One region of the Pseudomonas sp. PK-RTE-24 genome, then DNA from elsewhere that is predicted to be linked to it. Evidence: predicted binding sites of a transcription regulator. Region 1 holds the regulator's gene; the other holds the start of a gene.

Region 1 (4,320 bases):
GGGGTGAATGGAGGCGAGGAACAGTGTCCCCGCCTCGAGGATTATTCACCTTCGTCGAAATACCTTTCGATCAGATCGACCAATGCGTCCATGGCTTCCTGAGCCTGTTCGCCTTCGGTGCTCAAATGGATCTTGGTGCCTTTACCCGCCGCGAGCATCATCATTGCCATGATGCTCTTGCCGTCGACAGTCGTTTCAGGTGTGCGTCCCACTCGGATCGTGCAGTCTGGATACTGACCCGCCACGCCGACAAATTTGGCCGATGCCCGGGCATGCAGGCCCAGCTTATTGATGATTTCGATTTCACGAGCAGGCATCGCGGTGTAAATCCTTTAGGTGAGGTCGCGGTGGCGAACCTGGACGTTCTTCAGGGTTTTCTGCAGGGCCTGACCCAGTCGTTCGGTCAGGTAGACGGAGCGGTGATGCCCGCCGGTGCAGCCAATGGCAATGGTGACGTAGGCGCGGTTGCTGGCGGCGAAGCGTGGCAGCCACTTGTTCAGGTAGGCGTAGATGTCCTGATACATTTCTTCGACATCCGGCTGCTGCGCCAGGTACTCGGCCACCGGTGCATCAAGGCCCGACTGAGCGCGCAGCTCCGGTTTCCAGTACGGATTGGGCAGGCAGCGCACGTCGAACACCAGGTCGGCGTCGACCGGCATGCCGCGCTTGAAGCCGAACGACTCGACCAGAAACGCCGTACCGGGCTCCGGTTGATTCAACAGGCGCAACTTGATGGTGTCGCGCAGTTGATACAGATTCAGACTGGTGGTGTTGATCTTCAGGTCGGCCAGATCGGCGATCGGACCGAGCAGGGCGGTTTCGTCGTGAATCGCCTCGGCCAGTGAGCGATTGGCGTTGCTCAGCGGGTGACGACGACGGGTCTCGGAAAAACGCTTGAGCAGGGTTTCTTCATCGGCGTCCAGGTACAGCACATCGCACTTGATATGCTTGGCACGCACGTCTTCGAGCAACTCAGGGAAACGTGACAGATGGCTGGGCAGGTTGCGCGCATCGATCGACACGGCGACCAGCGGCTGCGCCAGTTCTGTGTGAATCAGCGCTCGCTCGGCCAGTTCCGGCAGCAAACCGGCCGGCAGATTGTCGATGCAGTAGTAGCCGTTGTCCTCAAGGACATTCAGGGCGGTACTTTTACCCGAGCCCGAACGGCCACTGACAATGATCAAACGCATGATTAGTGCCCGTTCTGCTCGTCCAGTACGACCTGGTACAAGGCTTCATTGCTCGGAGCGCTGCGCAATTTGTCGCGCACTTCCTTGCGGTCGAGCATGCTGGCGATCTGGCGCAACAACTCCAGATGCGCGTCGGTTGCGGCTTCCGGGACCAGCAGTACGAACAACAGGTCCACCGGAGCGCCGTCGATGGCGTCGAAATCGATCGGGGCTTCGAGGTGCAGCAGGGCGCTCACTGGCCCCGCGCAGCCCTTGAGGCGGCAGTGGGGAATGGCGATGCCGTTGCCAAAACCGGTGGAGCCGAGTTTTTCACGGGCGATCAGCGCCTCGAAGACATCCTGCATCGCCAGATCCGGCACTTCGCGGTGGATCAGGTTGGCAATCTGTTCGAGGGCTTTTTTCTTGCTGCCGCCCGGCGCGTTCACTTGGGAACGGCCGGGGGTCAGGATGGTTTCAAGTCGGATCATGGATAGGGGTGTTAACGACCGGTCGCGCCCTGGAGGAGGCTCTGGGTCTTTTCCTTATGCTTTTTGAGTTGGCGATCCAGCTTGTCGGTAAGTGAGTCGATCGCAGCGTACATGTCGGTATCTTCTGCGTTTGCGACCACTTCACTGCCGGGGATATGCAAGGTGGCTTCGATCTTCTGTTTCAGCTTTTCGACGCACATCGTGACCTGCACGTTGGTGATCTTGTCGAAATGTCGCTCCAGTCGCTGGAGTTTTTCCTCGATGTAGGAACGCAGAGGTTGGGTCACTTCCAGTTGGTGTCCACTGATGTTGACTTGCATACAGCTTCTCCTTCGTTGCCAGTGCATAAAGCGGCAGGCCGAAAAGCCTGCCACTGGAACGCTGTAACGTGGCTTACATCAACCGCTTGCGTTCGCTCGAAGGCGCGATTCCGAGGGATTCGCGGTACTTGGCGACGGTGCGGCGAGCCACCTGAATGCCTTGTGCCTCCAGTAAACCAGCGATCTTGCTGTCACTCAACGGCTTTTTCTGATTTTCCGCAGCGACCAGTTTCTTGATGATCGCGCGGATCGCCGTGGACGAGCATTCGCCGCCTTCGGAGGTGCTGACGTGGCTGGAGAAAAAGTATTTCAGCTCATAAATACCGCGCGGGGTATGCATGAATTTTTGTGTGGTCACCCGGGAAATCGTCGATTCGTGCATGCCGACCGCTTCGGCGATGTCATGCAATACCAACGGCTTCATTGCTTCGTCGCCGTACTCGAGGAAGCCGCGCTGATGTTCGACGATCTGCGTGGCCACTTTCATCAGGGTTTCGTTGCGGCTCTGCAGGCTCTTGATGAACCAGCGGGCCTCCTGCAACTGGTTGCGCATGAAAGTGTTGTCGGCGCTGGTGTCGGCACGCTTCACAAAACCGGCGTACTGGGCGTTGACGCGCAGGCGAGGCACCGATTCCTGGTTCAGCTCGACCAGCCAGCGCTCGTTGTCCTTGCGCACGATCACGTCGGGAATGACGTATTCGGCTTCGGTCGACTCGATCTGTGAGCCGGGACGCGGATTGAGGCTCTGCACCAGTTCGATGACCTGGCGCAGCTCGTCTTCCTTGAGCTTCATCCGGCGCATCAACTGGCTGTAATCGCGGCTGCCGAGCAGGTCGATGTAATCGGCGACCAGACGCTTGGCCTCGGTCAGCCACGGCGTCTTCGCGGGCAGCTGGCGCAATTGCAGCAGCAGGCATTCGCTGAGGTTGCGTGCGCCGATACCGGCGGGCTCGAATTGCTGGATGCGATGCAGGACAGCTTCGATTTCGTCGAGCTCGATGTCCAGTTCCGGGTCGAACGCTTCAAGAATCTCTTCGAGTGTTTCGTCCAGATAGCCCTGATTGTTGATGCAGTCGATCAGAGTCACGGCGATCAGGCGATCGGTGTCGGACATCGGTGCCAGGTTCAGTTGCCAGAGCAGATGGCTTTGCAGGCTCTCGCCGGCCGACGTGCGGGTGGTGAAATCCCACTCATCGTCATCGCTGCTCGGCAGGCTGCTGGCGCTGGTCTGGTAGACGTCTTCCCAGGCAGTATCCACTGGCAGTTCGTTGGGGATACGCTCGTTCCAATCGCCATCCTCGAGGTTATCCACCGTCGGGGCGGTTTCCTGGTAGGAGGGTTCCTGGATTTCGGCGGGCTTCTGTTCGGCGTTGTCGGCCAGCGGATCGGCATTGTCGAAGTCGTCGCCTTCTTCCTGGCGCTCGAGCATCGGATTGGATTCCAGAGCCTCCTGGATCTCCTGTTGCAGGTCCAGGGTCGACAATTGGAGCAGGCGGATGGCCTGTTGCAGCTGCGGTGTCATCGTCAGCTGCTGGCCCATTCTCAAGACTAGCGATGGTTTCATGGCAGGGGCTTAACACCTTATTCGCCGGCGCTTTGCGCCATCCACTACAGGGCGCCGAAGCGCCAAACTTAAGCAAATTATATGCCTGAAACTGAAGTGTTTGCCTAGAGCGCTGTAACAATTAAAGCGGATAAATGCGCCTTGAATCGATACAGCGCTGTCGCGCTTACAGGCGGAACTCGTGACCCAGATACACTTCCTTGACCAGATCGTTGGCCAGGATGGTCTCGGCATCGCCTTCAGCGATCAGTTGACCGTCGTTGACGATGTAAGCGGTTTCGCAGATATCCAGCGTCTCACGCACGTTGTGGTCGGTGATCAGCACACCGATGCCCTTGGCCTTGAGGTGATGGATGATCTGCTTGATGTCGCCGACCGAGATCGGGTCGACACCGGCGAACGGTTCGTCGAGCAGGATGAACTTGGGTGCAGTGGCCAGGGCGCGAGCGATTTCCACCCGGCGACGCTCACCGCCGGACAGGCTCATGCCGAGGTTGTCGCGGATGTGGCTGATGTGGAATTCCTGCAGCAGGCTTTCCAGCTCCTTGCGACGACCGGCCTTGTCCAGCTCCGGACGGGTCTCGAGGATCGCCATGATGTTGTCGGCGACCGACAGTTTGCGGAAGATCGACGCTTCTTGCGGCAGATAGCCGATACCGGCCTTGGCGCGGCCGTGCATCGGCTGGTGGCTGACGTCCAGATCATCGATCAGCACACGGCCCTGATCTGCCTGCACCAGGCCAACGATCATGTAGAAGCACGTAGTCTTGCCGGCGCCG
Region 2 (4,320 bases), 900 kb from region 1:
GCGGTCAACAAGCCGAGCAACGACTGATCACGCTGAAGGCGCTCTGCAAGGGAGCTTTTGTGGCGAGGGGATTTATCCCCGTTGGGCTGCGCAGCATCCCTGAACCGGCCGGCGCGGTGTCTCCGTTAAACCGCAATGGACGGTCTTACGACTGCTGCGCAGCCGAACGGGGATAAATCCCCTCGCCACAGAAGTCCGCCCTATCGATTGGATGGTTATTTTCACCGTTGGCGGCTGTAATCCTTTTGAACCAACTCTCGCGGAAAAAAGTCGAGATAGAGGTAAGCCCATTTACGGGTTGATCGAGGAGGCACTGATGCAAAAGTGGAAAGTCACTTTCGTGGATGATCACGGCGAAATTGTTGATGAAGTCTTCGAACGTGAGGAATGCCCGTCCGATGATGAAGCCGCCCGGCTGATCAAGGAGCGGCTTCTTCCGGTTGCCGCCAAGCTGGATCTCAACGACCTGCAAGGGCGCACCACCGATGCCGAGGTGAAAAACCTCAAGACCCAGAACGGCATCGAAATCCTCAGCATCACCCCTGTCTGAACACTTCCTGTCATCTCGTAAACCAGGCCTTGGCAGCGGCGCTCTCTTGGGGCTACTCTGCAAGCGAGATCAGCGAATGGATCGCTAAGGTCTGGTCTTGTCAGCTACATGCTTGTTTCCCGCGCGCAACCACGTTGCCGTAGTACTTAGGCCAAAAGGCCCGGGGCGGGAATACGGAAAGTCTATCCATCAATCGAGGGGGACGATTCATGAGCACAGCCTATCAAGAAGACATCAGCAGCAACGTTCTGCGCCGCATGAAAGAAGGCGGCTTCGATTTTTCCCGGTTCCATCCCATCGAGTTCTACGCGATTTTCCCGGACGAGGAGCGGGCGCGCAGGGCAGCAGGCAAATTTCGCGGTGAATCCATCAATGCCCAGGTCAGTGCGCGCGACGACGGCGCCTGGTCGCTGGAATTGAGCAAAGTGATGTACGCAACCTATGACGACATCGGCGATTTCGAGCAAGGCTTTTCTGCCGTGGTCGAACCGCTGGGCGGCATTATCGAGGGTTGGGGCGTGAAGCAGGAGGTGCGCAATCGTTACCGGTTGAATTGATATTGCGCATTGTTTGTCGGGCAACGGCTGACCTTCGGGTCGGCCGTTGTCGTTTCTGGCTTCTGCACACCGCAGTAGCAAAACCCTGAAACAAGAATCCCGGGCAAAAAAAAGCCACCGGAGAGGGTGGCTAAAAGGGAAGACGGGTGTGCAATAAAGTCCTGTCGGGACGGGGCTGCCAAGGCAGTTCAGATCAGTTGAGCTGTCTCCTCCGCGGCGGCGTGCCGGGGAAGTTTTGCAGCGAATGCGCGGATTATCCGCAGTCGTGGCCGGGCAGTGAAATCAACTCTGACTATGCTGGTGATAGGCGATGCAGTGCGTCGCAATGAAGCGGGGGCAATCGGGCCGGGGCATTTGCCGCACAGGAATGGTGCGCAGCGTTCGGCGTGGATCTACAACCGATTGAAATCAAAGCGTTTATGCCGATGGCACGGGCCTTGCGAAGGCCTGTATGTCCGGAGTGACAAGGAGTACGGCATGATCCGCACCTATTTTGACGAGATGTACGATGCCGGCGGCCTGGTCCGCCCGCATTACCGGGAATTTGCCCGCTGGCTGGCCGAGACGCCCGACGAGCTGCTCGCGCAGCGCCGCCGCGAGGCCGATCTGTTGTTTCACCGGGCCGGGATCACCTTCACGCTCTATGGCGACGAGCAGGGCACCGAGCGCCTGATTCCGTTCGACACCATTCCCCGCAGCATTCCGGCCAGTGAATGGCGGATTGTCGAGCGCGGCTGCATCCAGCGGGTCAAGGCGTTGAATATGTTTCTCGCCGACCTCTACCACGAGCAGCGCATCATCAAGGCCGGGATTATTCCCGCCGAACAGGTGCTGGCCAACGAGCAATACCAATTGGCGATGCAAGGTCTGGATCTGCACCGCGATATCTATTCGCACATCTCCGGCGTCGATCTGGTACGCGATGGCGATGGCACTTATTACGTTCTCGAAGACAACCTGCGCACACCCAGTGGCGTCAGCTACATGCTCGAAGACCGCAAGATGATGATGCGCCTGTTCCCCGAACTGTTCGCCGCCCAGCGCATTGCCCCGATCGATCACTATCCCAATCTGCTGCTCGACACTCTCAAAAGCTCGAGCCCGATCGACAATCCCAGCGTGGTGGTGCTGACGCCGGGACGCTTCAACAGCGCGTTCTTCGAACATGCGTTTCTGGCGCGGGAAATGGGCGTTGAACTGGTGGAAGGCGCAGATCTGTTCGTGCGTGACGACAAGGTGTTCATGCGCACCACCGATGGCCCGAAAGCGGTCGACGTGATCTATCGCCGCCTCGACGATGCCTTCCTCGATCCTCTGGCATTCAACCCGGACTCGATGCTCGGTGTGCCGGGGCTGCTGTCGTCCTATCGTTCCGGCAACGTGGTGCTGGCCAACGCAATCGGCACCGGCGTGGCCGACGATAAATCGGTGTATCCGTTTGTCACCGACATGATCCGTTTCTACCTCGACGAAGAGCCGATTCTGAAAAACGTGCCGACCTGGCAGTGCCGCAACCCGTCCGAGCTGTCCCATGTGCTGGCCAATCTTCCGGAACTGGTGGTCAAGGAAACCCAAGGCTCCGGCGGTTACGGGATGCTCGTTGGGCCAGCCGCGACGACAGCGGAAATCGATGCCTTTCGCGAGCGCATCAAAGCCAAACCCCATGCCTACATTGCGCAACCGACACTATCGCTGTCGACCTGTCCGACCTTTGTCGAAAACGGCATCGCGCCGCGCCATATCGACTTGCGTCCGTTCGTGCTGTCCGGCCGCGAAACCCGTGTGGTGCCTGGCGGTTTGACCCGTGTCGCGTTGCGTGAAGGCTCCCTGGTGGTGAACTCCTCCCAGGGCGGCGGGACCAAGGACACCTGGGTAGTCGAGGATTGAAGGAAGCTTGCCATGTTAAGTAGAACTGCCTCGGATCTGTACTGGATGTCGCGTTACCTGGAGCGTGCGGAGAATCTCGCGCGCATGCTCGACATCAGTTATTCGCTGTCGCTGATGCCGCAGGACGGGCGCGGCGATGGTCTGCATGAACTCGCCATGCCGTTGCTGATCACCGGCACCCTGGACGATTACCTTGAACGCCACGGCGACCTGCACGCAGAGCGCTTGCTGCATTTCTTCGCACTGGACGCGGCCAACCCGGCCAGTATCTACAGCTGCCTTGGTGCAGCGCGGGCCAGTGCCCATGCCGTGCGCGGGCGAATCACTGCGGACATGTGGGAAAACATCAACGCGACCTGGCTGGAAATTCGCGGCATCGCCGAACAGGGCTTGAGCCGCTATGGCATGAGTCGTTTCTGCGAATGGATCAAGGAGCGTTCGCACCTGTTTCGCGGCGCCTCTTACGGCACGATCATGCGCAACGACGCGTTTCGCTTTATTCGTCTGGGCACGTTTATCGAGCGCGCGGACAACACGCTGCGCCTGCTTGATGCGCGTTACGAAATGGCCGGCGATCAGGCCGAAGCGGTCAGCGATGGCACCGCGCACGCTTATTACCAGTGGAGTGCGCTGCTGCGGGCGTTGTCGTCGTTCGAGGCCTACACCGAAATCTACCGCGACGCGCCCGGCGCCCGGCATGTCGCCGAATTGCTGCTGTTGCGCGCCGATGTGCCGCGTTCGCTGCGTGCCTGTACAGAAGAGATTGACCAGATCCTCGCGCAACTGCCCGGCGCCAACGGCCGCCCGGCACAACGCCTGGCGGCGGAAATGGACGCGCGCCTGCGTTACACCGGCATCAACGAAATTCTCGAAGAAGGCCTGCACGCCTGGCTGACCGAATTCATCCCGCTGGTGCGCCAGTTGGGCAACGCCATTCACAGTTCCTACCTGGAGGCTGCATGAGACTTTCCATAAGCCACGAGACCACCTATCACTACGAAGATCAGGTGCGCGCGAGCATCCAGTACCTGCGCCTGACACCCCACGACAGCGAGCGTCAGCATGTCCTCAGTTGGCAACTCGACTTGCCGCGTCCGGTGCGTGCGCAGCTCGATCCGTTCGGCAACATCCTGCATGTGCTGACCATGGACGAGCCGCACGAAGCGATCATCATTGGCGCCCGGGGGCAGGTCGATATCGACGAATTGCGCGAGGCCGAACATGAGAGCCAGTCGGCGCTGCCGTTCCTGCGCTTCACGCGCCTGACCGAAGCCGATGAAGCCTTGCGCGAGTTTGCCGAGAAGAACTGCAAGCAACGGCGTGATC

The links. The regulator sigma-54, encoded in region 1, starts transcription at its own class of promoters, with help from an activator protein. The targets are predictions, from matches to a motif close to ANTGGCATNNANNTTGCTNT.
Region 2: ACV8MC_RS24600 (circularly permuted type 2 ATP-grasp protein) is a predicted target of sigma-54. The motif match lies at 1,532-1,551, and genes of this name have one in related genera.

The regions. Positions count from the first base shown of each region.
Region 1 covers NZ_CM133224.1:536,178-540,497, reverse strand. The annotation lists gene ACV8MC_RS02475 (ZIP family metal transporter) at 1-7, shown strand, start outside; gene ACV8MC_RS02470 (HPr family phosphocarrier protein) at 42-317, opposite strand; gene rapZ (RNase adapter RapZ) at 333-1,190, opposite strand; gene ptsN (PTS IIA-like nitrogen regulatory protein PtsN) at 1,193-1,657, opposite strand; gene hpf (ribosome hibernation-promoting factor, HPF/YfiA family) at 1,669-1,977, opposite strand; gene ACV8MC_RS02450 (RNA polymerase factor sigma-54) at 2,051-3,541, opposite strand; gene lptB (LPS export ABC transporter ATP-binding protein) at 3,708-4,320, opposite strand, start outside.
Region 2 covers NZ_CM133224.1:5,484,543-5,488,862, reverse strand. The annotation lists gene speE (polyamine aminopropyltransferase) at 1-27, shown strand, start outside; gene ACV8MC_RS24610 (hypothetical protein) at 317-550, shown strand; gene ACV8MC_RS24605 (ribonuclease E inhibitor RraB) at 760-1,107, shown strand; gene ACV8MC_RS24600 (circularly permuted type 2 ATP-grasp protein) at 1,585-2,994, shown strand; gene ACV8MC_RS24595 (alpha-E domain-containing protein) at 3,007-3,957, shown strand; gene ACV8MC_RS24590 (transglutaminase family protein) at 3,954-4,320, shown strand, end outside.